DNA from 3 places in the Aeribacillus sp. FSL M8-0254 genome. Region 2 is predicted to be linked to each of the others. Evidence: predicted binding sites of a transcription regulator. Region 2 holds the regulator's gene; each other region holds the start of a gene.
The links. The regulator CtsR, encoded in region 2, represses protease genes until heat stress. The targets are predictions, from matches to a motif close to ATGGTCAATAAAGGTCAAACA.

Region 1: clpB (ATP-dependent chaperone ClpB) is a predicted target of CtsR. The motif match lies at 2,966-2,986, and genes of this name have one in related genera.
Region 3: NSQ44_RS06740 (ATP-dependent Clp protease ATP-binding subunit) is a predicted target of CtsR. The motif match lies at 2,558-2,578, and genes of this name have one in related genera.

Annotation. Positions count from the first base shown of each region.
Region 1 covers NZ_JBBOZY010000001.1:1,073,209-1,083,788, forward strand. Annotated here, with positions in the region: gene NSQ44_RS05310 (carbamoyl phosphate synthase large subunit) at 1-1,435, shown strand, start outside; gene argF (ornithine carbamoyltransferase) at 1,432-2,352, shown strand; gene NSQ44_RS05320 (YjzC family protein) at 2,712-2,891, shown strand; gene clpB (ATP-dependent chaperone ClpB) at 3,001-5,640, shown strand; gene NSQ44_RS05330 (YjzD family protein) at 6,181-6,363, opposite strand; gene NSQ44_RS05335 (hypothetical protein) at 6,510-7,247, shown strand; partial or broken gene NSQ44_RS05340 (IS110 family transposase) at 7,492-8,769, shown strand; gene NSQ44_RS05345 (hypothetical protein) at 9,159-10,007, shown strand; gene NSQ44_RS05350 (BMP family ABC transporter substrate-binding protein) at 10,282-10,580, shown strand, end outside.
Region 2 covers NZ_JBBOZY010000001.1:116,223-126,802, reverse strand. Annotated here, with positions in the region: gene ispF (2-C-methyl-D-erythritol 2,4-cyclodiphosphate synthase) at 2-481, opposite strand; gene ispD (2-C-methyl-D-erythritol 4-phosphate cytidylyltransferase) at 478-1,170, opposite strand; gene NSQ44_RS00625 (PIN/TRAM domain-containing protein) at 1,186-2,280, opposite strand; gene disA (DNA integrity scanning diadenylate cyclase DisA) at 2,380-3,441, opposite strand; gene radA (DNA repair protein RadA) at 3,444-4,820, opposite strand; gene clpC (ATP-dependent protease ATP-binding subunit ClpC) at 4,903-7,338, opposite strand; gene NSQ44_RS00605 (protein arginine kinase) at 7,335-8,423, opposite strand; gene NSQ44_RS00600 (UvrB/UvrC motif-containing protein) at 8,425-8,973, opposite strand; gene NSQ44_RS00595 (CtsR family transcriptional regulator) at 8,988-9,449, opposite strand; gene NSQ44_RS00590 (MgtC/SapB family protein) at 9,690-10,364, opposite strand.
Region 3 covers NZ_JBBOZY010000001.1:1,372,898-1,383,477, reverse strand. Annotated here, with positions in the region: gene queC (7-cyano-7-deazaguanine synthase QueC) at 1-79, opposite strand, end outside; PreQ1 riboswitch class I at 227-270, opposite strand; gene NSQ44_RS06750 (metallophosphoesterase family protein) at 648-1,385, opposite strand; gene NSQ44_RS06745 (YkvI family membrane protein) at 1,418-2,452, opposite strand; gene NSQ44_RS06740 (ATP-dependent Clp protease ATP-binding subunit) at 2,696-4,816, shown strand; gene motA (flagellar motor stator protein MotA) at 4,980-5,774, shown strand; gene motB (flagellar motor protein MotB) at 5,767-6,546, shown strand; gene NSQ44_RS06725 (MarR family winged helix-turn-helix transcriptional regulator) at 6,560-7,006, opposite strand; gene NSQ44_RS06720 (ATP-binding protein) at 7,181-8,668, shown strand; gene NSQ44_RS06715 (hypothetical protein) at 8,874-9,326, opposite strand; gene NSQ44_RS06710 (ZIP family metal transporter) at 9,415-10,146, shown strand; gene NSQ44_RS06705 (aspartyl-phosphate phosphatase Spo0E family protein) at 10,169-10,417, opposite strand.

The DNA.
Region 1 (10,580 bases), 960 kb from region 2:
CTCCACAAGAGGAAAGAAGAAGGCGCTTGTCATTGGTTCCGGCCCGATTCGCATCGGACAGGGAGTTGAGTTTGACTACAGTGCTGTTCACTGCATTCAAACATTGCAAAAGCTTGGATATGACGCGATCATGATCAACAATAATCCTGAGACGGTCAGCACTGATTATGAAACAGCGGATCGATTATATTTTGAGCCGTTAACAGTCGAGCATATATTAAATGTTGTTGAAAATGAAAACATTGACGTAACGCTCGTCCAATTTGGCGGCCAGACGGCGATCAACTTAGCGGAGAAGCTTGAAAAAGCAGGCGTGAAGCTGCTTGGTACAACTTCTGAGCTTCTGGACATATTGGAGGATCGAGAAAGATTTTATCAGCTATTAGACGAAACGAATATCCCGCACATTCAAGGAGCAATGGCACATACAAAAGAGGAGGCGATATCGGAAGCGAAAAAGCTGCGGTATCCGATCCTGTTAAGACCTTCATATGTTATTGGCGGAAAAGGCATGGTGAAGGTAAAAAATCAAGAAGAGCTGCTTTCGTTAGTGGAGCAGACGGACGAAAATCATTTTCCTCTTCTTTTAGATGAATTCCTTTTTGGTCAGGAAGCGGAGGTTGATTTAATAGCTGACGGGAAAAATGTGTTTATTCCGGGATTTATGGAGCATATCGAGCCCGCTGGTGTTCATTCTGGCGATAGTTATGCGATTTTTCCAGCTGTGTCGTTGTCAAAAGAAATAAAAGAAAAAATGACCGACTATGCGGAAAGAATGGTTCAACATTTGCAATATAAAGGCATTATGAACATTCAATTTTTAATTGATGGTCAGGACGTTTATGTGCTGGAAGTGAATCCGCGTGCGAGCCGGACTGTGCCGATCGTCAGCAAAGTTGCCGGAGTGCCGTTAGTAGATCTTGCGACAACCATTTTAACCGGAAAAATGTTAACTGACTTACATCCTCAAATAGCAGCCCATGAATATGTGGCTATTAAATATCCGGTATTTTCAACGCACGCCCATTCAGATGTCGATATGAAACTAGGTCCGGAAATGAAATCGACGGGCGAAGGAATGTGTGTCGGCAAATCTGTGGAGGAAGCGATGCGGAAGGTATTCGATCATTTATTTCCAATTCATTCGGACGGTATTTTTGTGGATGGAGATAAGAAAGATGATGTACTCGATTATATAAAACCGGTAACGGATAATTTTGAAAGTTGGCTTGAGAAAAAAGAAGCGGTGCTTTATTATAATCCGGAAGAAAACGATCAGGCAAAGGCAAGACGACAAAAAGCGCTTGAACGAGGAATTATGGTATTGACGGAAGAAGCATCATTTCAGGCATTTTTAAGTGCACTAACAGTTAGCAAATACACGCCTATTTCTTTACATGAACTGTCAGATAAAGGAGTCGAAATGAGTTTATGAGCACACTTAAAGGTCGTAACGTTTTAAAGCTGCTTGATTTTACATCAGAAGAAATTCAATATTTGCTCGAGGAAGCATTGAAATTAAAGCAAAATCCGCTATCAAACGTCCTTCATGGGAAAACGCTGGCGATGATTTTCGAAAAATCATCCACTCGAACTCGTGTCTCCTTTGAAGTAGGAATGCTGCAATTAGGGGGACATGCGCTTGCCCTTTCTTCAAAAGAGCTTCAGCTCGGGCGCGGTGAGACAATCGCTGATACAGCGAGAGTATTGTCGCGATATGTGGATGCCATTCTTCTCCGCACAACTGACCATAATCGGGTCAAAGAGCTTGCCGAATATGCAACTGTCCCTGTCATCAATGGTTTGTGCGACTTGTACCATCCTTGCCAAGCGTTAGCTGATTTATTGACAATTTATGAGCTGAAAGGCAAATTTTCAGGCGTAAAAGTCGTTTATGTTGGCGACGGCAACAATGTCGCCCACTCCCTTATGGTTGGCTGCGCAAAAGTTGGCGCTCATTTTACGATCGCAGCCCCAGAAGGCTATGAGCCAAATGAAAGCATTTTGAAACAGGCGAAAGAAATTGCTGGCGAAACGGGCGGGAAAGTCGAATTAATTCATAATCCAGACGAAGCGGTTCAGGATGCTGATATTATTTATACGGACGTTTGGGTCAGCATGGGACAGGAAGAAGAAACAGAAGCAAGAATGAAAGCATTTAAACCGTTTCAAGTAAATCAATCCTTGCTGGCAAAAGCAAAACGAGATGCAAGCTTCCTTCACTGCCTGCCGGCTGCGCGCGGCTTGGAAGTGACAGATGAAGTGATGGACGGAAGCCAATCAGCGGTATTTTTGCAGGCCGAAAACCGCCTTCATGCGCAAAAAGCAATTTTAAAAGAAATTATGGCTTAACAAGATCTTTCGTTGATAAAGCAGGATGATCTCCTGCTTTTTTTCTTTTGAAACCGGGGCGAAAGGTTTTACTCTACTGCATATATATCCAGACAAAAAAGAACGACAGGTGAGACAATTTTGGGAATAATTGTAAATAATGATTCTCACAGAAACAGTAAAAAGAGCTTTTGACCCAGCATTCGGTGCTTGCACGCTTAAACGATTTTTTCAAAAGGATGCCATATGCAGTGAGTTCGATTTTGGGCGTTGAGTAAAGTTTCGAAGTACATCACATAATGAAAATTATCAAAGGTGTTTCTGTCTATACATGAAAAATCTTCTGATAGCCAACAATAATGTCCAAGGAGGGATGATTCATGGGTCAAAATCGTCAATTCAGGCCTGGTCAAAAAGCACCTAACAACGGAATCTACATCGAAGTCGGCGAGACCGGATCGATGGTGGTCGATCCCAAAAAGGTTGAACTCAAAGCAGGAGATCGATTCCCCGAAACATCCAACCATAATCGGGTTTGGACCTATAAGCGCAAGCCGTAATATTTCGAACAACGCTAAGCCATTCTGAAAACGAATGGCTTTACTTGATTTATAAAGAAGTTATAATAAAATTAAAGGTCAAAAAAAGTCAAAATAGGGGCGTTTCGGTATGGATGTAAATCAATTCACGGAGAAGCTGCAAAAAGGTCTGGTAGAAGCTCAAAAAATCGCAAAAGAACATGAACATCAAGAAGTGGATGAATTTCATATTTTACTTGCTTTTCTGCGGCAGTCTGACGGGATTTTTCCAAGAATTTTAGAAAAGCTTAAATGTCCTGTACAACAAATTGAGGCAGCGATCAACGAGTATTTACAAAAAAAGCCGAAAGTATCTGTTCACGGAAACGGTGAGGTAAATATTTATATTTCCCGTACTCTTTCAGAAGCTTTTGCAAAAGCGGACGAAATAAGGAAAGATTTTCAAGATGATTATTTATCAGTTGAACATATTATATTGGCATTTTCCGAATCGAGCTCAAAAGAAGTGAGAGAGCTTTTTCAGCAATATCACTTAACAAAAGCTGCCATATTGAAAGTGTTAAAGGAAATAAGGGGGAATGCTCGGGTGACATCACCTAATCCAGAAAGCACTTATGAAGTATTGGAGAAATACGGCCGTGATTTAGTTAAAGAGGTGAAAGAAGGAAAAATTGACCCTGTCATTGGCCGTGATCAAGAAATTCGGCGCGTGATCCGAATTTTATCAAGAAAAACGAAAAACAACCCGGTGTTAATCGGTGAACCAGGGGTTGGAAAAACAGCGATCGTGGAAGGATTAGCCCATCGGATTGTACGAAAAGATGTACCGGAGGGATTAAAAGATAAAACAATATTTGCTTTAGATATGAGCTCGCTCATTGCGGGAGCCAAGTTTCGCGGAGAATTTGAAGAAAGATTAAAAGCTGTTTTGCAAGAAATTAAAAAGAGCGATGGACGGATTATTTTATTTATTGATGAATTGCACACAATAGTCGGGGCCGGCAAAACAGAAGGAGCAATGGATGCCGGCAACATGTTAAAGCCGATGCTTGCGAGAGGTGAGCTGCACTGCATAGGAGCAACGACACTTGATGAACATCGCAAGTATATTGAAAAAGATCCGGCGCTTGAGCGGCGTTTTCAACAGGTGCTTGTGAGCGAACCGTCTGTGGAAGACACGATTTCTATTTTACGAGGACTAAAAGAACGGTTTGAAATCCATCATGGAGTCAAAATTCATGATTCGGCGATTGTAGCTGCGAGTGAGCTCTCGCACCGCTATATTACAGAACGCTTCCTGCCTGATAAAGCGATTGATTTAATCGATGAAGCATGCGCGATGATCCGCACGGAAATAGATTCAATGCCGACAGAACTTGATGAAGTGACGAGAAGGATTATGCAGCTTGAAATTGAAGAGGCTGCATTGAAAAAAGAAACGGATGACATCAGCCGAATCAGATTGGAAGAGTTGCAAAAGGAACTTGCAAATTTAAAAGAGAAAGCAAATGAAATGAAGGCGAAATGGCAGCTTGAAGTCGAAGGTATTCAACAGCTTAGAAGCTTGAGGGAAGAGCTGGAAAAAGCACGCAGAGATTTAGCTGATGCTGAAAATGAATACGATTTAAACAAAGCGGCTGAGCTGCGCCATGGAAAAATTCCGGCGCTGGAAAAACAAATCAAACAACTGGAAGAAGAAATGAAGCAGAAAGAGGAAAACAAGATGCTTCGCGAGGAAGTAACAGAAGAGGAAATTGCCGGTATTGTGTCAAGATGGACTGGCATTCCGGTAGCAAAGCTTGTACAAGGGGAAAGAGAAAAGCTTCTGAAGCTTGAACAAATATTAAAAGAAAGGGTCATCGGGCAAGACGATGCAGTTGAATTAGTATCGGATGCAGTTTTGCGTGCGCGGGCAGGCATAAAAGATCCGAACAGGCCGATCGGCTCCTTCCTCTTTTTAGGTCCGACAGGGGTCGGGAAAACGGAGCTGGCGAAAGCATTGGCAGAAGCGCTTTTTGACAGCGAGGACGAAATAGTCCGCATTGATATGTCGGAGTATATGGAAAAACATTCTGTCTCAAGGCTGATCGGCGCACCTCCGGGTTATGTCGGATATGAAGAAGGAGGACAGCTGACGGAAAAAGTTCGGAGACATCCGTACTCGGTTATATTACTGGACGAAATCGAAAAGGCTCACCCAGAAGTGTTTAACATATTGCTGCAAATGCTTGATGACGGCAGGGTGACCGATTCGAAAGGAAGAACAGTTGATTTTAAAAATACAGTGATCATTATGACATCCAACATCGGTTCTCAGCATTTGCTCTCCGGTTTAAATGATCAGGGGGAAATAACAGATGAAGCGAAAAAGAAAGTTCTTGATGAGCTTTCCATGCATTTCCGGCCAGAATTTTTAAACCGGATTGATGACACGATCCTGTTCAAGCCTTTAACAATGAACGAAGTAAAAGGAATAGTAGAAAAACTTTTAAAAGAGCTTCAAGCGCGCCTATCCCATAAACAACTTACACTAAAGATTACAGATGAAGCGAAGGAATTCATTGCAAAAAGAGGATTTGATCCTGTATTTGGCGCACGGCCGCTGAAACGGTTTATTCAAAAGCATGTAGAGACAAAACTTGCGAAAGCGGTTATTGCTGGAACCGTTCATGATCGTGACCAAGTTCTGTTAGGGGTAGAAAATGAAGAAATTGTTATAAAAACGGATTTGCATGCTCATGAGAAGAGCGGAGCAGCAAAATTAGAATAGCTATAAATGGATATTAAAACCCTTCTCAATCGAGGAGGGTTCTTTTTTTTGTGCGGACCATGTAGACATAGGAAACTGTGTCCTGGTGGCGGGGAATCTGATTCGGAGACTAAAAACAGGGCGATATTCCTATCAGGCTAGTTTCATGGGGAGATTGCACAGCTAAGCAAGCCTGATTCTGCCTAAAAGACTAGAAAACTATAATTGGAAAAGTGTAGTGCTTTATAAGTTTTTCCGCCAATCTTAGTTGTGCTGACGTATACGTAACAGCTTCATGTAAATTTGCTAGGCTGAAATCTTAATTATACTGACGTATATGTTAACTGGTAAGGGTCTGTCCAAAGACAAATCTCCATTGAAAACAAAAAATCACAGGGGATGTCTTAAGCCCAAAAATGACTTATTAGACTATCCCCTTTTTTTGAATTTGTCTATATTATGGCGTAACAAGTGAGGCTTCGCCGATAGCAGCAGGCATCTAATCGCTGATTTTCGTTTTAAATAAAAAGAAATTGGCAATTCGCCAATTTCGACAAATTCTTAATGCTCTTCTGAAGGTTCAGCCGGAATTAACTCCCCAATTATAAAGAGAAGTACGGTAAAAACAACAGAGATTATAATTGCTGTTGAAAAATGGAATGCAGAGCCTGTCATGGAAGAAACAACATAGCTGGCCATGTTGACAAGCAAAAACGTCCAAAAAAATGTTGCGAAATATCTCATTATCTTCACCTCGTTTATTCCTGTCTTTACTTATATTATCATACAACATTTTTCATGAAAACGGTTGTTTCGCGATTTTTTTGCGAGCCTTTTTGACATTTCGTACATACATTATAAAAGGTCATCGATGGAAAGGTGGTGGGCAAATGGAAGGTGTTTCGGAAAGATTTTTTCAAATTGAAAACGAGTGGAATGTCATTCATCTTCCGGAAAAGCCGAACGGATTCGGCATCTTGATCATTGGCGATCGAACCCATTTTGTTGAAAATGGTTCAAGCTACTGGTTGGAGCATTACGGGCGGCGTCAGCTGATCAATACGTTAAAAAGCTGCGGATATACATTGTTTCATTCCAATCTTTACGGACGCCATTGGGGCAGCTCTCACGCCGTTTTGTTGGCAAAACAGCTTTATCATCTTGTCATGAAACAAGAAATTTTAAATAAAAAAATCCATATACTGTCTGAAGGTATAGGAGCACTCGTTGCGCTGCAGTTGATGGAAGAGATGCCAAATTCCATCCGTTCATCGGTGATGATCAATCCTTGTTTGGACATAAAAGCCCAAATAGCGGAAGAGAAAAAGAATAAATTTTTTTACAAACAAATGATAAAAGAACTATCAAAAGCTTACCAATTAGATGAAAAAGCTGTCACCCATTATCCCTTTGTCCGTATACAAGACTTTGTATCAAAAATACCTGTAGGCATCTGGCAGAAAATGAACGGGGGAAGCTATTCCTATAAAATTCATGGAAAAAAATATGAGGAATGGAGAAAGCAGCTGAAAGCTCCAATTCAATTCACATTTTATTTCCAGGAAAATATAAATCGGATCCATGATATGATAAGAAGTTTTTACAAAGAGCATGAAAGAATCTTATAGAAAAGGAATTGAGGACTGGGCGAAAATGCTCAATAAGTGAGCAGGCTGCCCCCTTTTTGTTTGAAAAGGGCATTGGACTAATCTCTTCTTTTTTCGCATACGATACAATAATAGTTTTTTCATAAAGGAGCATTCCTGTTAGAAGTTTTTTCGGGGACTTGAATAAAAAAAGCCCTCTTGGTATGATTCGGGGGTGTCAATCGCACGAATTGACCCCTAATTTGGATACCAAGGAGGACTATACATGAATTCTATCTCAAACAAGAAGATTAATCAAGTCACCGATCAAACGCTCGTCGTTGGCATGGATATCGCGAAAAAGAAGCATTATGCCTGCTTTGTGGATGAGCGAGGGAGGGTGTTAAAAAAGCCGTTTCCCGTTCTGCAATCGAGAGAAGGATTGGAATGGTTGTACCAGTGCATCGTGAAAGCGATGGAGGAATTTGAAAAAACGGAAGTGATCGTTGGCATCGAGCCAACGGGACATTATTGGCTCAATCTCGCTTACTTTCTTGACGAGAAGGGCATTCCTCTCGTCATGACAAACCCGATGCACGTGAAGCGCTCCAAAGAGCTGGATGACAATCTTCCAACCAAGCATGATGCGAAAGACGCGCTCGTCATTGCCCGGTTAGTGAAAGACGGCCGATTCAGCTATCCGCGCATTCTGAAAGGGGTGGAGGCCGAACTGCGCACAGGGGCGACGTTTCGATCCAAACTCGTGGAAGAGCAGGGGGCGGTTCGAAATCAGATGATTCGCTGGCTCGATAGGTAATTTCCGGAATTTACGCAAGTCTTTCCGTCGTTTGGGAAAATGGCGCTCGCTGTGCTGGAACAGACGCCGTTTCCGTCGGATTTAGCAGGGAAAGAGATCGAAGAGGTTCTCACCCTTTACCGCCAAAGCGAGGGATTACAATCGCCACAAAAACCGAAAGCGAAGAAGTTGATGGAATTGGTCCAACATTCCATTGGCGTAACGGAAGGACAACAGATGGCCCGTATCGAAATCGCCACACTTGTCCGCCGATATCGCCAGCTGGAAAAAGAGATCGAGGCATTGACAGAACAGCTGATTGAACTCGTTCAGACCTCCGTCGAATACGAATGGCTGAAGACCGTTCCGGGCTTAGGGGATGCGACTATCGTGGAACTGTTATCGGAAATCGGGAGTTTTTCCCACTATCAGGATCCGCGCCAATTATTGAAACTTGCGGGCCTGACACTGCGGGAGCATTCCTCCGGCCAACACAAAGGGCAAAAACGGATCTCGAAGCGTGGAAGAAGGCGGTTGCGCGCCCTCCTCTTCCGCGTGATGATGCCGATGATCCGCCACAACGAAGCGTTTCGACAGTTACATGAATATTACACGACACGGCCCGATAATCCGTTGCGCAAGAAGCAATCCATTGTGGTGTTATGCGGGAAATGACTGAAGGTACTGCACGCTGTGTGTACGAAGCACCAGGCGTTCGATGCGAAGCGAATGATGCAGGACATCTTTGGTCTCGAAACGGCGGCTTGATGCCTGCATGCCTTGTGATTCTCTAGACAACAAGGATGACACGGAGAAGCTGGCGCGATATCATCCATTCGACCTTGAGTCCCTAAAGGAGCTTAGCCGGCCTCTGCCTGATGACTAGACCGAACGAAGGAATGTAGGCACAAGGATGCCAAGAGACATGGGAGGGTTCGTCATCATCAGCGATGCAGAGATCCACGGTGCATCCCATACGCTTCCCCGCACTACAACCAAATTTAACCAGTAGTGGCCGCGAAGCGTACCCCATCAATGTAAGATATACACATATTTAAGAAATAATGTTAGAAACTTTGTCGAAAAATATTTTTTTGACACCCCTGAAACGGCTACAACCGTTGATATATCAACATTTATAGAGGGAGGTTTTCAAAATGTCAACTGCCTTAAAGCAGTGTAAACATATTTTAATTGTTGGGGCTCATCAATTTGAAGGCTTTCATATATGTTCAAAACTGGTAGAGGAAGGATTACTAGTCGATGGAGTGGTAATCGTTCCTAAAAATCCGTTGCAAAAAAAAATATGCGAAGAAGAAATGATGTGGCTCGGGCGGAACGCACATTTTCATTTATTGGAAGAAGACAGTTGGATAGAGGATGCTTCCAAAAAGCAATATGATTTGATTTATTATTGTCAAACAGATCATCAAACGATAGACGATGAAGCTGAAAAACACCGATTGGAAAAAACGGTCGAAATCGCATCCCTCAAGCAGACTCCGATTATTTTTTTATTTTCTCTTGAAGGAGAAAATCCGCTGGAATATAGGGATGAAGAAATTGACAGCTGGATGCAGCAAATAGGACAAAAATGGACTTTCCCTTATTTATTTGTTTATCTTCCAACCGTTTTCGGACCTTGGCAGCCGATAGGCCATTGGATTTCGAACAGTTTGTTGGAATGTACAGGCATCAGCCGTTCCAAGACGAATGCGAATGAAAAAATTGTCATTCGAGACATTCTTCATATTGATGAAATAGTTCCGGTGTTAACAGAATTTGACGAAGATTTGTTTGCGAAAAAAACAATTTACTTGATTTCCGACGACAAAGAGCGCATTAAGAAGGTGATGAGCTTTTTTGACATTTTTCATTACATTTACAAGCCTATATCGAAAAGCGAACATCATTTAGTTGTTCCAAAGACGGTCGAAAACATTGAAAAGAGTTTGCAAGAATTAAAAGATTTTTTCCTGCAAAATACACGCAGACTTTATACCTAACTATAAAATTTCTTTACTTCATTGACGGCGTATAGCAAAATAAAAGAGGAATGAAGTGAAACGTGAAAATTTTAGTACTAAATATACATCGTGTTAAAGAGGAAGCTTCCTAGAGAAACGCCTCATAAGCTATATTTCGTGACAATCAAATTGACCGTAAATTCAAAAGATCGTTTTGAACTTAGCTGAGATCGATATGTAATCATTTCGATTATTGAGAAACCTCACCATTTCAATGATGATGCAGTTCACTGGTTTAAAGGAGTTGCTTGGTATGTATAAAAAAATGTTTGTGATCATTTTTATTTTATTATTTCTCGTTGGCTGCGGACAAGCATCAGAAAAAGGAAAACTGAAAAAGGTGGGTTTGCTCGTTCCTGAAACGATTAATGATCAAGTTTGGGGGACAAAAGGGTATAAAGGGCTGTTAAAAATTCAGTCTGAGCTGAATGTAGATGTTTTTTATAAAGAAGGAATGAATTCCGAAGCGGCGGTGAGGGAGGCGGTCGAAGAATTTCACGGAAAGGGAGTTAATTTAATTATCGGGCACGGTCACGAATATGAGGGTTTTTT
Region 2 (10,580 bases):
ATTACTTTTTCTTTTGCAATAAAACGATTGACTGTGCAGCGATTCCTTCCCCGCGTCCTGTAAACCCAAGCTCCTCCGTCGTCGTTGCTTTAACATTCACTTGGTCAAGTTCAGCCTCCAAGAGCTCCGCAATTCTAGTACGCATTTGTTGGATGTAAGGCGCCATTTTGGGTTTTTGAGCAATAATTGTACAATCCGCATTGCCTAATATATAGCCTTTCTCCTTTACCAAGTTCCATACCTCTTGAAGCAATTTCGCCGAGTCAATATCTTTATATGCAGGATCCGTATCAGGAAAATGCTTGCCGATATCTCCTTCTCCAATCGCTCCCAAGCAGGCATCTGTCAATGCATGAAGAAGAACATCAGCATCAGAATGTCCAAGCAATCCTTTTTCATAAGGAATGTTGACTCCACCGATCATAAGCGGTTTTCCTTCCACAAGCTGATGAACATCAAAACCTTGTCCAATCCGAATCATTCCCTTTCCCCTCTTTCACTCTCTAAAATCGCACGGGCAAAAATCAAATCTTCAGGGGTTGTAAGCTTTATATTTGAATAATCCCCATGTACAATACAAACTTTTTCGCCAATTCTTTCTACAAGACTTGCATCGTCTGTTCCTACAAATTGATCCCTATTGGCCGCTTCATGAGCTTTTAATACGATGGAAAGACGAAAAGCTTGTGGCGTTTGAACTGCCCACAAGCTAGAACGTTCAACAGTATCAATGACTTCCATATTACGAACCCTTTTCACAGTATCCTTTACAGGAACGGCTACGACCGCTGCGCCCTCTAAATGAGCCTTTTCAACAAGCTGATGTATGGTTTCCCTGCGAATGAAAGGTCTTGCTCCGTCGTGAATTAATATTATACCATCTTCTTCAACGGCTTTTAACCCGTTGTAAACACTATATTGGCGTTCCTGTCCTCCGGGAACTAGTTTTTGCACTTTTTTTATTTTATATTTTTTCAGTAAAGAAAGAAATTCTTCACGCTCTTTCTCGTTTATGACTAGAACAATTTCGGTGCATTGAGGATCTTTTTCAAACACCATTAAAGTATGAACAATCACAGGTAAAGAATTAAGTTTGATAAACTGTTTATTTTTTCCTGCCCTCATTCTTTTCCCTTGCCCTGCAGCTGGTATGACAACCCGATATTCCATCTTCTTTCTCCCTTATTACAATGCTTTTTCCAGCAGCTTTGGCTTTGCAAAAATCATTCGTCCGGCAGATGTTTGAAGAACGCTTGTAACGAGAATATCAATATTTTTCCCGATATAGTCCCTTCCGTCCTCGACAACAATCATCGTGCCATCATCAAGATAAGCAACACCTTGGTTATGCTCTTTTCCATCCTTAATTACTTGGACATTTAACTCTTCCCCTGGTAGTACAATCGGTTTTACCGCATTGGCTAAATCGTTGATGTTCAAAACAGAGACGTTTTGGAGCTCACATACTTTATTTAAATTGAAATCGTTTGTGACCACAACGCCTTGAATGATTTTTGCCAGTTTTACAAGCTTGCTGTCGACTTCTTGTATATCTTCGAAGTCGCCTTCCCATATTTCCACTTGAATGTTCAGCTCTTTTTGGATTTTATTTAAAATATCCAGACCTCTTCTTCCTCGATTTCTTTTTAGCACATCTGAAGAATCCGCTATATGCTGAAGTTCCTCCAACACAAATTGAGGAATAATAATGGTCCCTTCTAAAAAACCTGTTTGACAAATATCTGCAATCCTGCCATCTATAATAACACTTGTATCTAATATTTTTAAGCTTTTCTTTTCAACATTTTCCTCTTCTTCTTGAGAGGCTTTCTTCTTGCTGATTCTTGCTGTAATCGAAAACAAGTTCAACAGTTCGTCGCGCTTTTTATATCCGATTTGAAAACCTAAATATCCTAAAATTATGGTTAAAAAGATCGGAACAATGTTATTGATAATTGGGTATGGAAGTTCGGATAATGAAATTCCAATTAAATAAGCAATAATCAGACCAAAAATTAATCCTAAACTGCCAAATAATACATCCGTAACCGGAGCTTTCACTAATTTCTCTTCTATAAATTTTATCCAATTCACCACATAATCCACTAGCCAGAAGGAGGTTATATAAAATAAAATTGCACCTAATATCGCCAATATATATGGTGTCATCAGAAATGGAACATCATCAAGATTTAAGAGAAATAATAATTCCGGTATAAACAAAACACCTAACGTTCCGCCAACAAAAAAGAAAAATATTTGAACAATTCGTTTTAACATACCTCCACCTCCTTTATTTCATTATATACACTTTCAAACCTTTCAAACATCTAAAAACATGGATTGTAAAAATATTGATAAATTACTGTAAAGGATGTGTTAGAGCTCCCTTGCAATGTTATACTGATCTTGGAGGCGCCTTAATCCTTCCTTAATTTTCCTCGCCCTAACTTCACCTATTCCTTCCACTTCATCAAGCTTTTCTACGGTAGCATTTGCAATTTGTTTCAAATTTTCAAAGGTTGTCACTAAATTTTCAATAATAACGGAAGGAAGCTTTGGTATTTTATGCAAAAACCGGTATCCTCGAGGAACAACAGGTTCATTCATATTGGTAAAATGGGGATATCCGAGCAGCTTCAATAAAACCGCATCATCTAATAATGCAGAGCTGGACAATTCTTGCAGCTCCTTTAATATAGGAATCGGATCATTCAGCCGCTCCATGCTGTAATCTTTGATAAGCAGAGCCGCTTCTTTTTCAATATCTGCTAAAAGCTCGGTCATCTGAAGCTGAATCAGCTGCCCTTCTGTACCGAGTTCGTAAATATAATTAATAATTTCATTCTTAATTCGTAGCACCATTTCTATTCTATGTAAAACTAGGATCACTTCATCGATCGTGACTAAATCTTCAAACTCTAAAGATCCTAAATTATTAATGGATTGGTCAGTGGCAGATTTATACTTTTCCAACGTCCGCAAAGCTTGATTGGCCTTCGTCAAAATGACGCCGATATCCCTCAAAGCATAGCGGGAATTGCCAAAATATAATGTGACGACATTTCTTCTTTCAGAAATAGCAATTACGAGATTTCCTGTTTGCTTTGCTACTCGTTCAGCTGTTCTATGCCTCATGCCTGTTTCTCTTACCTCTATGCTCGTATCCGGAACGAGCTGTGCGTTTGCGTATAAAATTTTTTGCCCTGAGTCACTTAAAATAATGGCCCCATCCATTTTAGCAAGTTCATATAAATAGGCGGGGGAAAAAGGGCAATTGATATAAAATCCCCCGTCTACAATTTGTTTGATTTTTTCGTTAAATCCTACAACAATTAGCCCCCCGGTCTTTGCGCGCAGCACGTTTTCAATTCCTTCCCGGATTGGTGTGCCTGGGGCTACAAATTGCAAGATTTCCTTAAGCGATTTCTCTTGTTTCATAGCTATCCCCCTATTGCAAGTTCGAGCGCTTCTGAAATGTTTTGCACACCGATAATTTCTATATCTTCCGGACATTTCCAACCGCCCAGATTGGCTTTCGGTAAAAAGATCCGCTTAAATCCCAGCTTGGCAGCTTCTTGTACACGCTGTTCAATTCGTGAAACCCTTCTAATTTCTCCTGTTAAACCAACCTCACCGACAAAAACATCATAAATATTCGTCGGAACATCTTTAAAGCTTGAGGCTATACTGATGCAAATTGCCAAGTCAATTGAAGGCTCGTCTAATTTCACCCCGCCGGCAACTTTTAAGTAGGCATCTTGGTTTTGGAGCAATAAACCAACACGTTTTTCCAATACCGCCATCAACAAAGAAACACGATTATGATCAATCCCATTTGCCATCCTTCTGGGATTTCCAAAGCTTGTCGGGGTGATTAAAGCTTGTATTTCGACTAGAACAGGTCTAGTCCCTTCCATAGAGGCGACTACTGTTGAACCAGATGCCCCTTTTGCACGCTCTTCTAAAAACACTTCTGACGGGTTGAGCACTTCTTTCAGACCTGCTTCCTTCATTTCAAAAATTCCTATTTCGTTAGTGGATCCGAACCTGTTTTTAACTGCCCGTAAAATTCGGTACGTATGGTGTCGATCACCTTCAAAATACAATACAGTATCAACCATATGTTCTAAAATGCGCGGTCCTGCAATTGTGCCGTCTTTTGTTACATGGCCGACAATAAAAATTGGAATTCCCTTTGTTTTTGCCAATCTCATTAATTCAGCCGTACACTCTCGAACCTGAGATACGCTTCCAGGAGCAGAAGCAATTTCACTGTTATAAATCGTTTGAATGGAATCAATGATGACAAAAGCCGGTTCAGTTTCCAATATGGATTGAATAATGATTTCTAAGTCCGTTTCAGAAAGCACGAATAGTCTTTCGCCTTTTACCCCGAGTCGGTCGGAGCGAAGCTTTGTCTGTTTTAAAGATTCTTCTCCCGAAATGTATAAAACATCGTTCCCTCTCTCTGCCAGCTGCGAGGAGACTTGCAATAAGAGAGTGGATTTTCCAATTCCAGGATCCCCTCCAATTAAAACGAGAGACCCCTTTACAATTCCGCCTCCCAATACGCGGTTAAACTCATGAAGTCCTGTAAGCATTCTAGGTTCTTGCGCAGCTTGGATTTGATGAATTGGAGAAGGTTTGCTGACAGTGGATGATTCGGAATGACTAAAAACAATGCGGTGTTTTCCCTTTGGCTTGATAACTTCTTCAACCATTGAATTCCATGCGCCGCACCCTGGACATTTTCCCATCCATTTCGGCGATTCATATCCGCATGATTGACAAATATATTTCGATTTGATCTTTGACATTCGGTTATTCCCCACTTTGTTCAATCGATAAACGACAATAGAATGAAAGAGAGGGGCATACGGAAAGCTGTATGCCCATGGATTATTGAACCTTTTCTGCAGTTTTTACGACAAATTCATTATTTTGCACATCCAATACAACTTTTTGGCCTTGCGAGATCGTACCTTTCAATAATTCCTCTGATAAGCGATCTTCGACATATTTTTGAATCGCTCTCCGCAACGGACGCGCTCCATATTCTAAGTCAAAGCCCTCTTCAGCCAGCTTTTCTTTTGCACGATCCGTTAATTCGAGTTCTATATCCTGTTCTTTTAATCGTTTTGTCAGCTGATCCGCCATCAGCGAAACAATTTCTTTCAAATGTTTTTTCTCTAAAGAGTGGAACACAATAATTTCGTCAATCCGGTTCAAAAATTCAGGACGAAATGCTTTTTTCAGTTCATCCATCACTTTGTTTTTCATATCTTTATAATTTTCATTTTCGTCTTGAACATTAAAGCCGACATATTTATTCCGTTTTAATTCGCTTGCCCCTACATTTGAAGTCATAATTAAAATCGTATTTCGAAAATCAACGGTGCGCCCTTTTGAGTCTGTGAGTCTTCCGTCTTCAAGCACCTGCAGCAAAATGTTAAACACATCTGGATGAGCTTTTTCAATTTCATCCAATAATACGACTGAGTATGGCTTGCGGCGCACTTTTTCCGTCAATTGTCCTCCCTCTTCATAGCCTACATATCCAGGAGGCGAACCAACGAGCCTTGACGTAGAATGCTTCTCCATATATTCTGACATATCGATTCGAATCATAGCATCTTCGTCACCAAACATTGCTTCAGCTAATGCACGGGCTAATTCCGTTTTCCCTACACCTGTCGGTCCTAAGAAGATAAATGAACCGATCGGACGCTTCGGATCTTTTAAGCCTGCACGTGCCCGTCTGACAGCTTTTGCGACTGCAGTGACAGCTTCTTCTTGACCAATAACGCGCGAGTGTAAAATTTCTTCGAGATTCAAAAGCCGCTCTGATTCTGTTTGGGCAAGTTTAACAACCGGAATTCCCGTCCAGCTTGAAACAACCATTGCAATATCCTCTACGGTCACTTCAGAATTTTCTTGACCTTGTTTTTCCTTCCATGATTTTTTCGTTTCCTCTAATTCCTCTCTGAGCCGCTGCTCTGTATCTCTTAATGAAGCTGCTTTTTCAAATTCTTGGCTTTGGACTGCAGCTTCTTTTTCTTTTCGCACTTCTTCTAATTTTTGCTCCAATTCCTTTAAATTCGGAGGTGTTGCAAATGAACGAAGACGGACTTTGGAGCCTGCTTCATCAATCAAGTCAATTGCTTTATCAGGCAGGAACCGATCGGAAATATACCGATCTGAAAGTTTAACAGCAGCTTCAATCGCCTCATCGGAAATGGATACCCGGTGGTGTGCTTCATATCGGTCTCTTAATCCTCTTAAAATTTGAATGCTCTCTTCAATGGACGGTTCGTCGACTTGGATTGGCTGGAAGCGCCGTTCAAGTGCAGCATCCTTTTCAATATATTTACGGTATTCATCCAAAGTTGTTGCCCCAATACATTGCAATTCTCCCCGAGCCAAAGCAGGTTTTAAAATGTTGGAAGCATCAATTGCACCTTCCGCCCCGCCTGCGCCGATCAGTGTATGAAGCTCGTCAATAAATAAAATGATGTTTCCTGCTTGGCGAATTTCATCCATTACCTTTTTAAGGCGGTCCTCAAATTCCCCTCTATATTTTGTGCCAGCTACAACTGTTCCCATATCAAGGGTCATAACGCGCTTATCTCTCAAAATTTCAGGAACCTCATTATTCACAATTTGCTGAGCAAGTCCCTCTGCTATGGCAGTTTTCCCAACACCAGGTTCACCTATTAAAACAGGATTATTTTTTGTTCTTCGGCTCAAAACCTCGATGACACGCTGAATTTCTTTGCTTCGGCCGATGACTGGATCAAGTCCGCCCTCCCGTGCAACAGCCGTTAAGTCCCGCGCAAGACTATCAAGCGTCGGAGTATTTGCGTTTGTCATCGAACTTCCTTGGTGGCTTGAGGATACTTCATTGCTGCCTAACAACTGTAAAACTTGCTGACGCGCTTTGTTCAAGCTTACTCCGAGATTGTTTAAAACACGCGCAGCAACTCCCTCGCCTTCTCGAATTAATCCCAATAGGATATGTTCTGTTCCGACATAAGAATGTCCTAATTTTCTTGCTTCATCCATTGACAGTTCAATGACTTTCTTTGCTCTCGGTGTGTAATGGATCGTTTGCGAAATTTCTTGCCCCCGTCCTATCAGGCTTTCCACTTCATTTTGGATTTTTTCTGGACTTAATCCTAAAGCGTGAAGCGCTTTAGCGGCAATTCCTTCTCCTTCGCGCACGAGCCCAAGCAATATGTGCTCTGTGCCGATATTGTTATGTCCGAGTCGTACAGCTTCTTCCTGCGCTAAAGCAAGCACTTTTTGCGCCCGTTCCGTAAATCTCCCAAACATCATTGTTCATCATCCTCCCTTTGCTTCCTTTCTAATTGAAGCCTTTCACGAATTAATGTTGCCCTGCGAATATCCCGTTCATTCGGCCGTAGAACTCCTCCTGAATATTGTTGCAGAAATCCGGGCTGAATTAAAATCATAAGCTCATTTAAAACACTGCGTGGAACATTTTGAATAATTCCCAGGTCAATTCCTAAGCGCACATCTGATAAACATTGAATTGCTTCTTTCGATGGAATAATCCTGCTGTATTTGAGAGTGCCATAGGAACGATATACACGGTCTTCTAGATGATGCGGATTCGTTTTATATAAAGCATCTCTTGCAGCCCGTTCTTGAGCAATTAATTGCCCGACAACACCTATTAAATCATCGACAATATCATCTTCTGATTTGCCTAGCGTAATTTGGTTCGAAATTTGGAATATATTACCTATCGCTTCACTTCCTTCTCCATACCGACCTCTCACAACCAATCCTAATTGATTGATAGCAGGTATAATTTGGTTAATCTGCTGTGTTAAGACAAGTCCTGGAAGGTGCATCATCACGGAAGCCCGCAAGCCGGTACCGACATTTGTTGGACAGCTAGTTAAGTAGCCCCTATGTTCATCAAATGCATAATCAACTTTTTCCTCAATCCAATCGTCAAGATTCATTGCCATTTTCAACGCTTCTTTTAGCTGAAGGCCCGGGAACAAACATTGAATTCTAATATGATCCTCCTCGTTTATCATAATGCTCACTTCTTCGTTTTCAGATAAAAGGCACCCTCCAAGTGCTGATTCTTCCATTAAATAAGGACTAATCAAATGCTTCTCTACAAGTACGCGTTTTTGAATAGGCTGAAGTTCATTCATTTTCAGCAGCACGAATGTCCCTAAACCGTCAAACACTCTTTGTGAAAATGATTCTTCAAATGTATTTAAAACAGCCAAGGCTTCTTCATTCGACATAATGGTAGGGAAGCTGATATTTTCTATATTTCGCGCCAATCTGACTCGGCTGCTCAGCACAATATCGGAATCAGGTCCTTCTTGATTCATCCAAGGGCTCATGGCTGAACGAATAAATTTTTGAAAGGACATGTCATACTCCCCTTTCGTTCCGTCCATTTATCTTCGCTTCAATGGACCGAATTTCATCCCGAACTTGAGCTGCTCTTTCGAATTCCTCTTTCGCAATTAATTCTTGCAGTTCCTGTTTAAGCATTTTCAGGCGCTTTTTCAAATGAATACTTCCACCGGTCCGTTTCGGTACTTTACCGCCGTGAGTTGTATTCCCGCCATGAACACGTTTTAAAATCGGGGTAATTTGGTGATAAAACGTTTTGTAACAATGGGAGCACCCGAATTTACCAATTTTCGTAAATTGATCAAACGTCATATTACATTTCTCACATTGAATGACCTGATTTTTCTTGAAAACATTTTGCCCTTGGCTGCTAATGGCGCTGTCCATATTTAATAATCCGGACAATAAGTTGTTTATAGAAAAGCCTGGATTCATATTGAATATGAATACATCACTTTTTTCCTGTGCACATTTTTCACATATATGCACTTCAGTCTTTTCGCCGTTGATGATTTTTGTAAAGTGGAAAGTAGCGGGCCTTTCATGACATTCTTGACAAATCATCGTCCATCACATCCTCACTTGTATTTTAACGAGGTGAGCATCGCCTTCATCATCCTTGCCCTCAATTCGTCTCGATCAGGCAAATCAATATATAAAACAGACCGATCAATTACGCTCAACATAATTTTCGCTTCTCTTTCTGAAATAACCTCTTCATCAGCCAATCTCAAAATAATATCCTCCGCCGACGATTGTGACAGCCTTTTACCAATGGCATTTAAAATTTGATTGATCAGCTGGATACGGTCATTGATTCGAATTTTCATAATTCGGATATAACCGCCTCCACCCCTTTTGCTTTCGACAATGTAACCCCGTTCAATTGTAAAACGAGTGTTGATCACGTAATTGATTTGCGATGGAACACATTGAAATTTATCCGCAATTTCACTTCTTTTAATTTCAACAATTTCTTTTCCGCTTGAATCTAATACATGCTTTAAATATTGCTCGATAATATCAGATATATTCCGCACCTCGAAAAACACCTCCTTCAACTTTTTGATCGGAATTGCAAAACGCTCAAGAAATGTGCAATATCCTTGAGGGATAGGAGGCAAGATGTTTACGTAATGCTTATTTCCTAAACGATAACAACTAGTCACTTGACTTTGACTATATTTGACCTTAATTATAATATAAATTTTTTTTTGTGTCATTTCAACAAAAAAGCTCACTAATAATATTGCCATTTACAATATGGAAAAACCCGCTCTTTAAAAAACTTTTTTAACTTCTTGAAATTTCAATAATTCGTTTATGATTTCAGGCATTTCATCTTTTGGAAGGCCAATTTCAAGTAAATATGAACGCTTCGCATGTTTAGTTTCTTTTGGCTTTGACAATGTAAAATGAATTTTATAAACAGAAATATTTAATTGTTCAAGTTTCCGAGTAAATTCCACCAAATCATCTTCTGGAAGACTAACTTGTATCCATTTTTTGCTTGACTTCTCAGCAAAAAAAGCCTCCACCTTATTGAGAAAGATCAAACTCAACAATACAATCAAGGTAGAAAAAATCGCCAACGGATACATTCCTGCCCCAACGACAAGGCCAAGTCCTGCAACAACCCAAATCGAGGCTGCCGTCGTTAATCCTCTTACCGTAACCCCTCTCACTAATATCGTTCCAGCACCTAAAAAACCAATGCCGCTAATGACATAAGAAGGAATTCTTGCTGGGTCAAAACGAATATTTTCATAACGATCCATATATTCTTCAAAGCCATAAAGAGACAGAAGCATCATCATGCAGGAGCCGACACCAACTAACAAATGCGTGCGAAAGCCTGCTGGATGCCGTTTAAATTCTCGTTCAAGGCCAATAAATCCACTTAAAATGACTGCTAAAACAATGCGAATCAACATAATTTGCCATTCCTCAGGCATTATCATTCCTCCTTACCATCCAAATGACTTTTTCTGTTTTGGCCATATATGAATTTTGAAATGATACAGTATTATACTTTCCCATTATATGCGATGAACAGTGCTCAATATTCAATTGTTCTTGAGTATGAGACTAAGAATGATATGAAACAAAAAAGCACTTTTAGAGCTGGCTTTAAAATCAAACGAAGCTTTCACTGCTCATATGCTTCAAGA
Region 3 (10,580 bases), 1.3 Mb from region 2:
GTCCTCCGCTAAACACAACGACCGCTTTCTTATTATCCATTTGAAAACGCTCCTTTCTGAAAAAAAGAAAGCCATTCACACTGCCTAGCTTAAACAGAAACTGATGCTTCTTTTTCTGCTACAGTGGCGGAAGCAAGCTGTTCAGAAGCCTTTCGAAATCATCATAAATCTATTCAACTTCTAAACCTTTCGCAAACATTGAAAAAACTATATCCCAAGGATATAGTTTTCCTTAGTTTTTTATAGAGGGTGTGCTAGAACCTCTCCCGTTTTTTTCGAAACGGATTTTTATTCAAGTTGTATCTTATTATATCATACAGAATTGTTTATGCAAACGGCATGCTCCAACTGGAGTCACTCAAGACTTTGTGGGCAACTTTTTTAATCCCTATTTTTTGATAGCGAAATCACTTTTTTCAGGGTACTCTTTTGGTAAAAAAATCTTCTTTTTTTAAAAAGCAGGATTGAGCCGAGCGTTTGTGGGCAATTTTGTATCCTCTAAATGTAGTCCATGATCATTCTACCAGGAGCAGCCGCACTTTCTCATATTACTGCCACACTTTCCCTTTCATTTAATGAGCAATCAGAGTTCTCATTAAATGAAGGCGCTAATTTTTGCCTACAATAATTTTACTTATACCTCCGCATCATGCCTTTTCCAAGCCTCTGTAGCGTGAGGTCGTTAATTCCTGAATATACTCTTTTAGTTCCGGCATTTCTTTTTTTCTAGCTAATTGAATGGCAAGGTCAATATCATATGGAACACGTATGTGCTGAATCGAAAAAGGAGCCCTTTTCTCCGAGTTGAACATGCCTTCCAAAATGCAGTAGGATGCTTCGGGCAGGTCCAGCGGATTACCGACACTGCCTGCATTAAAAAGCGTTTTGCCGGATAAATGCTGTATAAAGGCATTATGAACATCACCGTATCCGACAACATCCGGCTCCTTCGTTCCCAAACCGGTTTCAACGCTGTTTTCAAACATGGACAATCTTTTTTCAATCGAATCCCAAGGCTGTACCCTTATCCAGACGCTGAAAGGGGATGCATGAAAAAGCCGCAGCCGGCGGCCGCTCATATAAAAATCAATGGAAAACGGGAGGCTACGCAAATATTCTATGTCTTTTTGCGACAACTGATTTTGATGCCAGCGAACGACATCGTTTACATCTTCCCTTGTAATCAGCTCGTCCCAGTTTCCTTTTAAAACAAAATCGCAGGAGCTGCGGATGATATCGATCGCTTCTTTTGATTCAGGTCCTTTTCCGACAAGATCCCCTAAACAAAAAATTCGATCTACATTTCGCAAGCTTATATCTTTCAATACAGACGACAACGCCGGAATATTCCCATGTATATCAGAAATGACCGCGATTTTATCCAAATAAACTCCTCCTTCATTTCCCTACTATTTTATCATGATTTGTTATCGTCTGGAATTTTTTTGAACATTAATAATATGAAAAAGGCAATGCTCATATACCCGAACAGCGGATAAAGCGTGGAAATGAGCTTTCCGTATCCTATCAGGCTGACTAAATAACATAATAATAGGATGAAAATGACACCAGCGATTTTTGCCAAAGGCTTTTCCGATGATAATTGCCGTTCCAAACCATACAGATTGCCGATCAACGATGAAAATATTTCTCCAAAAATAACAAGGATGTATATGTAATAAAAGCCTGAAAACAGCTGCTTGACAATTTCAGCCATTGGGATTTCAAAAAGCCCGGCGTCCGGCAAATGCAGAAGGGAGAAATAGCTGGAAAATAAAATGAAGCTTAATCCGAGACCGCCTACAACTCCGCCCAATTTAATGGCGCTTTCATCCTTTATTTCGTTTGCGAGCGGAACAAGTACAGCCTGAGCAAGAGAGAGATTAAAAGAAACATATAAAAAGCTTGATTTGACTGGTTGAAACACTCCATCCAACGATAAATCGATAAAATCACCCCTTATGATGGCTTCAATGGAGATGATCAGGCTAAACAAAATAAAAAGCGGAACAACCAATAGATTGACGGAAGACAGCCCTTTGACTCCAAACGAAATCACAGCAATGGAAAGCACAATCGTTAAAAAAATTCCAAATTGCTTTGAAAGCGACAGTTGCTCTTCAAAAATCGCCCCCGCCCCCGACAGCATGACCGATGTGATGCCAATCAGCATCATAAACATCAAGCCGTTGACTACATAAGCTGACAACGTCCCAAACAAAAATTGGTTCAACTGCAAATACGAAGATGCATTAATTCGTCTTCCGATCAACATCATTTTCGTTCCCAGCCAAACAAATAAAACGGCAGAACAAATAATTCCAACAATTCCTCCGGCGCCGTATTTTGAAAAAAACTCAACGATCTCTTTTCCCGTTGCAAACCCTGCACCGATGACAGTGCCGATATAGACAGAAGCTATTTGAAGTGCCAATACCCATTTATTGCTCATGTTTCACCCACCTTACTTTATCAACAATATATGGACAAGAAGGGAAAAAAAGACGAAAAAAATTTATAAAAAAGACTTGAAAGTCAAAAAAGGTCAAAGTATAATAAAGTCAGAAAAGGTCAAACAGTGAATCTAACTATTGAATGATTGAGATTGTCTCTTTGATTCCAAAAGGTCAAAGAAAGTCAAAGAAGTTTCTTCTTTTAGTCAAAGTTAATCAAAGTCAAAAAGGAGGAATGCTATATGTTGTGTGAAAATTGCCAAACAAGAAAAGCCAATGTTTTATTAAATGTACAAATCAATCACAACAAACAAGAAATGCGTCTCTGTCAAGAATGCTATCAACAATATAAACAAAAAATCCCAAGTGGTTTTTACGGATTCAGCGGTTTCGATGAATTATTTCAATCATTTATGCCAAACTCTTTTGAGAGCTTTGACCAAGCTGTTCAAGCACAACCGAAATCAGGGGGCGGAAAACAGAACGGCTTCCTCGATCAATTCGGCCGAAATTTAACGGATGCTGCAAAAGCTGGGTTGATTGATCCTGTCATCGGCCGCGATGATGAGGTAAGACGAGTGATTGAAATTTTAAATCGACGCAACAAAAATAACCCGGTTTTAATCGGAGAACCAGGCGTAGGGAAAACAGCTATTGTGGAAGGACTAGCCTTAAAAATTTCTCAAGGAGACGTTCCGCAAAAATTAAAAAATAAAGAAGTTTATTTGCTGGATGTTTCATCACTTGTCGCCAACACGGGAATTCGCGGACAATTTGAACAGCGGATGAAGCAGCTAATTCAAGAATTGCAAGCCCGGAAAAACATCATCCTGTTTATCGATGAAATTCATCTTTTAGTCGGCGCCGGTTCTGCGGAAGGTTCTATGGATGCCGGCAACATATTAAAGCCAGCGCTCGCCCGCGGTGAGCTTCAAGTTGTCGGAGCAACAACTCTAAAAGAATACCGGCAAATCGAAAAAGATACAGCCCTTGAACGACGCTTCCAGCCGGTTATTGTGAAAGAACCTTCCATTGAAGAAGCGATCAGCATTTTAAAAGGAATTCAAGAAAAATATGAACAATACCATCAAGTCAAATATTCAGAAGATGCGATTAAAGCTTGCGTCACACTATCTCATCGATATATTCAAGACCGCTTTTTGCCTGACAAAGCCATCGATTTAATGGATGAAGCTGGTTCAAGATTAAACTTAAAAGCCGAGCCGGCTAATGAAGCAGACATCCACGAGCGGCTTAAACAAATTGCCCATGAAAAAGAAAAAGCGCTAAAGGAAGAACGATACGAACTTGCAGCTAAGCTTCGCGACGAAGAAGCTGCCCTTGAAAAGCAGCTTGAACAAGGAAAGGACAAACAGCAAGCAATCGTTCAAGTAGAAGACATTCAAAAAATCATCGAAGAAAAAACCGGCATACCAGTCGGCAAGCTGCAAGAGGATGAGCAAGCAAAAATGAAACATTTAGAAGAAAACTTGGCGAAAAAAATTATCGGCCAAGAGGATGCTGTCCGGAAAGTGGCAAAAGCCATTCGCCGCAGCCGCGCTGGATTGAAAGCAAAAAACCGACCAATCGGATCCTTCCTGTTCGTCGGCCCGACTGGCGTTGGAAAAACGGAATTGTCGAAAACATTAGCTTTGGAGCTGTTCGGTTCAAAAGATGCCATGATTCGCTTGGATATGAGTGAATATATGGAAAAACATTCTGTTTCAAAATTAATCGGCTCGCCTCCAGGCTATGTCGGACATGAAGAAGCAGGACAATTAACGGAAAAGGTTCGTCGCAACCCTTACTGCATTATCCTGCTGGATGAAATTGAAAAAGCTCATCCAGATGTACAGCACATTTTCTTGCAAATATTAGAAGACGGACGCTTGACAGACAGCCAAGGCCGCACCGTCAGCTTCAAAGATACGGTCATTATTATGACCTCTAACGCTGGAGCAGGTGCAAAACAAGTTCACGTCGGTTTTAACAGCACGGTGGAAAAAGAATCAAGCATCCTTGAATCTCTCGGTTCATTCTTTAAGCCTGAATTTTTAAACCGTTTCGATGCCATTATTGAATTTAAACCGCTTGATAAAGAAGATTATTTGAAAATAGTTGATTTGATGCTTGAAGAAGTTCGGAACACGTTGAAAGAACAAAACATTTCATTGGACGTAACAGAAAAAGCAAAAGAAAAATTGGTAGAAATCGGCTATCATCCATCGTTCGGCGCTCGTCCGCTTCGCCGCGTCATTCAAGAACATATTGAAGACAAAATTGCAGACATCCTGTTGGACGGTGAAGTGCACAATCATTTAATCGCCGACGTAGAAAATGAAGAAATTGTTATTCGTTCATAACAGCTGCCCTAACAGTCCATTAGGGCAGTTTTTTTATTTGGGAGCAGCATCGCAAAAATCGATTCCGATGAATGTGTCGTTTATTTTTTTATCAAATATAAAATTTTCGTCTTTCTTTGTCGATATAATAATTGAATATAGAAAGAAGAAGGATTTGATGAACATGGACAAAACATCTATTATCGGCATTTTTTTAGGAATTATGGCAATTATTGTCGGCATGGTTTTAAAAGGTGTCAGTATTTCCGTTTTAATCAATCCGGCAGCTATCGTCATTATTATCATCGGAACGATTGCTGCGGTCGTTATTGCCTTTCCGACAAATGAAATTAAAAGAATACCGAAATTATTCCGCGTCTTATTTAAAGACACACAAACTTATACGATTCAAGAGTTGATTGTCCTTTTCTCTGAATGGGCGCAAATCGCAAGGAAAGAAGGATTGTTGGCGCTGGAAGCTAAGCTTCAGGAAATAGATGACCCATTTTTAAAGACCGGTTTAAGCATGGCTGTGGACGGTCAGTCTGCCGAGTTCATCCGAGATGTTATGACAGAAGAAATCAATGCAATGGAAGAGCGGCATGAAGCAGGCGCCGCCATTTTTTCTCAGGCCGGCACGTATGCTCCGACTCTTGGCGTATTAGGAGCTGTATTAGGTTTGATTGCCGCACTAGCCAATTTGGAAAATATTGAGGAGCTCGGACAATCGATCAGCGCCGCGTTCGTTGCTACTTTGCTCGGAATTTTTACAGGATATGTTTTATGGCACCCGTTTGCGAACAAACTGAAACGGAAGTCTCAGCAGGAGGTGCTCGTCCGCCAGGTGATGATCGAAGGCATTCTATCCATTTTAGAAGGACAGGCACCGCGGACGATTCAGCAAAAATTGGCATTTTATCTTCCTGAAAAAGAGCGGGCAAAGATTTCTGATGAAGGAAGTGTTGCGTCCGATGCGTAGCAGAAAAAAAAACCGCAATGATCATCATACAGATGAAAGCTGGCTTATTCCCTATGCCGATATTTTAACCCTTTTGCTTGCGCTCTTTATCGTTCTATTTGCTCTCAGTTCCATAGATGCCCAAAAATTTGAACGTTTAGCAAGAGCTTTCAATTCCAATTTTGACGGAGGCATAAGCGTTTTAGAATATCCGAGCCCTCTACCACAACAAGAAATGGAAAACATCGAAGAAAACAAGCAAAATGGAAAAGTGCAAAATGAGCCTCATGACAATGATGAATCGGGAAACAGCGATCAAGAGGAATTAGCGGAAGTTCAAAATCGGTTTAATCAATACATTGAAGAAAACAACTTGAAAAACAATATTAAAACATCACTAAACGAAGAGGGTTTGTTAATCACGATTCGGGACGATATATTGTTTGATTCGGGCAGCGCCAAAGTGAGAAAAAAAGATGAAATTTTGGCTACTGACATTGCCAAAATGCTCGCCATGGACAGTACCCGCAACGTGGTTATCAGCGGACATACAGACAATGTACCGATTCATAATTCAAACTTTGATTCAAACTGGCATTTAAGTGTTATGAGAGCCGTAAATGTGATGAAAATTATTTTAGAAAACAAAAATCTCGACCCAAGCAAGTTCAGTGCGAAAGGATACGGCGAATACAAACCCGTTGCTTCCAATGATACAGCAGAAGGAAGACAAAAAAACAGACGGGTGGAAATTCTAATTCTTCCAAACAATAAAAAAGCGGAGCCGAATTAAGCCGGTTCCGCTTTCATTTTTCTTTCGCATGGTACCCTACTTTTTTTAATAGATTAATCGCTGTTTCCTTCTCATCTTCTGTCAAAATATTCACGATCGAATCAATCATCTCTTGATGAGAAGGAAAGATTTCTTCAATCCATTTTCTCCCCTTTTCCGTTATTGCCGCATATGTGACACGGCGGTCTTTAGGGCATGCTTTTCGAACTAACAGCCCTTTTTGCTCTAATTTATCAATAACATACGTAATGCTGCCGCTAGCTAAAAGAATTTTTCCGCCGATTTGTTGAAGTGGCTGATCTCCTTTATGATACAAAAGCTCTAAAACGGCAAATTCCGTTAAGTTTAATCCATATGATTGAATGTGCTTGCTAACTTGATCATTCATTGCGCGATAAGCACGTGAAAGAACGATAAAAAATTTTAGAGATTTTTCAATACTGCTGTTTTCCTTAGCCAACTTTCATCATTCCTTTAGTATTTCAATGTCTTGAATTATAATAGTGAAACTTCTCATTATTGTCAATCACTGCATAGAAAATTTCAGAATAAAAAAACTTTTTTTAACCCCGATCTTCTTTCAAAAGATCATGCTATAATAAAAAGGTTGATGAAAAAGAAGGAGTTTAAAGAAATGCTGGACTTAACACATCGCCATAAGGTTTTGCTTTACATTTTGATCGTAATCCTGCCCACTTTTCTGATTTCGTTTATCATATGGGAAAAACAAAAAAATATTCTCTTTTCGAAACATGAAAAAGAAGCCGTATATATGCTAGACATTCATCAAAGTCAAATTGACCGCTTAATCTCGGAAACAAAAACGAGAATGGAAACAATGGCGTTATTCATAGATCAAGAAAATAATCCAAACCAAATTCAAAGAGCTCTAAAAGAAACCCTACAACAAGAACCCCGCTTTACCGGCCTTTATATCGCAAATGCAGACGGAACAATAAAAATCGGCACTCAACCCGTTTCATTACATCATGACATCTCTTCGGAAAAATGTTTTCAATCTGCACTCGCAACAAAAAAGACTGCTATTTCAGAAGTTCACGATAAAAAGCTTATCACGATCTGCACCCCGATTGTAAATCAGCAAAAAGATGTAAATGGCGTTTTATACGCCACATTAAGCATAAACTATATACAAAATATTATGAATGTACTGAGCCCAGATTTATATATCGTGGTGAGCGACACGAAGAACAACTTTCTTTTCAGTGCAGGCGAAAAAGAAAAGGACGCTTCCGAAAAATCTGTTCAAACTGATATTACCCAGCTTCCATGGGTGCTGAAAGCGTCGATCGCTCCGGTCAAGCCGTTGGAAATCTCTCAAGTTGTTTTAACTTATGCCGCCATTGTATACATTTTTTTTAATATTATTTTTTTGTTGATCCAATATTATTTGCTGAAACGTAAAGCAAGATTGGAAGAAGAAAAAATTAAAGCGCAAAAGCTTGAACTGGTCGGTACTCTCGCTGCCAGCACAGCGCATGAAATCCGAAATCCTTTAACTGGAATTAGCGGTTTTATTCAACTGTTAAAGAAAAAATATCAGTCAGAAGAAGATCAGCATTATTTTTCCGTCATTGAAAAAGAGATCGACCGAATCAATGAAATTGTGAGCGAATTTCTCGTTCTCGGAAAACCAACCGCTCATAAACACAAACTGTACGACTTAAATCAGATTATCGACGAAGTCATGCCGATCATTAAATCGGAAATCAATCTCCATCGAACAAATTTTCAAGTTCATATGGATCGGCATAATCCTATTCGGATTTATTGTACAAAAAATCATATTAAACAAGCTTTGTTAAATTTAACGAAAAATGCTTTAGAAGCAATGGACATGAACGGATCTTTAGAATTGATTGTCAAAAAAGAAGCAAATCTTGCAGTTATCAAAGTGATCGATACAGGGAAGGGGATTCCTGAAAAAATGATGGAAAAAATTTTTGACCCATTTTTTACGATGAAAGACAGCGGCACCGGACTTGGACTGGCAATATGCAAACGCATTGTCGATATGTATGGCGGCACCATTGAGATTGAAAGCAAATTGAATGTCGGCACAACCGTGACGATAAAGCTGCCGCTATCAAATAAAAGCTGAAGCTCGATGTGATTCGTAACTAGGCGAAAAATAGCCTTCTTGTTCTAATGTAAGCCGCATCTAAAAATGCTTGATGATGCATTTGATGCAGGATTGGTAGAAACCGATGAAAGCGACGGTTTCTACCTTCTTTTATCTATTTTTGAATCAAAAACCGATTAGAGGATCGGGGCTAAAAAATACTGAGTCGTAGCCAATCATTTTCTTATGATGAATGATATCTTGACATGCGGCTTCCGCTTTTTCCTTTTCTTCCTTTTTGAGAACGTGTTTTTCCCATTATTTTTACTGCACCTTTATAAACGATATAAATGCTCAAAAAAGCGAAGAACAGAGCGAGAAATCCCCATAGTCCTTGCACTATATCTTCAAATTCCATATTTCCTCTATTCGTTATTTTTTGTTGAATCTCAATGGCAAACACTATGACAACTAGTACGGTCATTGTATAAATAAACGATATACATAAAATGCCGAATTTTGCTATATATTTAAATACCACATGTGTAATGAAAAAGATAACCATGCCGAAAATGCCGATGATCCAAAAATGCAGCTGTTTATCTGTTAATTGAAAACCAGCCATTTCTACTAAATGGATAATATTGTCATGAAAATCATTAATCAATTCAACAATGAACAAGAGCGCTTCTTTCATATAAAATCTCCTTCTATTGATAAAATAACAAATCTATTATAAAACATTATTATCAAAATTTATTTTTTCTGAAAAGGGGTACGATTTTATGTACGACGTATATATTGGGAGTTTTTTATCAGCAATGTCTACAAGTTTAGGGGCTGTCCCGATTCTTTTTTTGCAAAAAACGATTAAACATAGAGGAAGAGATTTATTATTAGCATTCAGCGCTGGAATTATGATGGCTGCTTCCATGAGGGGGTTGATACCTGAAGCATTAGCAAACGGAAATATAATGAAAATGTGCATCGGATTAATACTTGGAGTGCTTATATTAACAATTTTAGAGAAAAATATTCCTCACATTGAACTGGAGCATACAAAAGAAGGAATACAATTTGACGAAAAAGCATTGCTCATTATCTCGGCAATCACCTTACATAATCTCCCCGAGGGTCTATCTGTCGGAGTAAGTTATGCCTCAGAGAAACAAGATTTAGGTCATCTAATTGCTCTTGCAATCGGGCTGCAAAATGCACCAGAAGGCTTATTAGTTGCGCTTTTTTTAATCAATCAGAACATTTCCCGCATCAAAGCCTTTTTCATTGCAACGTTGACAGGAGCGATCGAGATTGTCACATCTCTAATAGGGTTTTATTTAACAACATTTGTTGAATCTTTAGTTTCTTACGGTCTTGCTTTTGCTGCAGGAGCAATGCTTTTTATCATTTATAAAGAATTGATTCCGGAAAGCCACGGCGATGGTCATGAATTGACTTCGACATATTCTTTTATTTTCGGAATTTTATTTATGGTTGTGCTGACTGAACTTTTTTAAGCTTGTCAAATATGTGTTTTCTTTATTTTTCAACCGTTGCAACAAAAGGATTTGTTAATGTCCATTTCATAGGGTGGAAAATCGATTGATTTTTCTCATCGCTGCTTACCATTTGCTGGTATTTGTTTAAAAGCTTGTCCAGTTCTTGGCTCAGCTCAATCGTCTCTTTGCTGTTCATACCGTTTACTTGAGCCATCTCAATCATTTTTTGCCTTTTTATTATGATTTCTATGAACAGCTTTTCTTTGCCCAGCTCTTCTTCCGTTGCCATTTCTCATATCCTCCTTCCAAATCTCGCGGTCTAAAGACACGCACTCGGTTATTATTACAGATTCTACTATTTTTGTAAATAGATTCGCAAATTTAGACAATATTTTTACACAAGTATTTGACAATCCTCTTTAATATTTACGTAAGGAGGATTGTCAAAACAT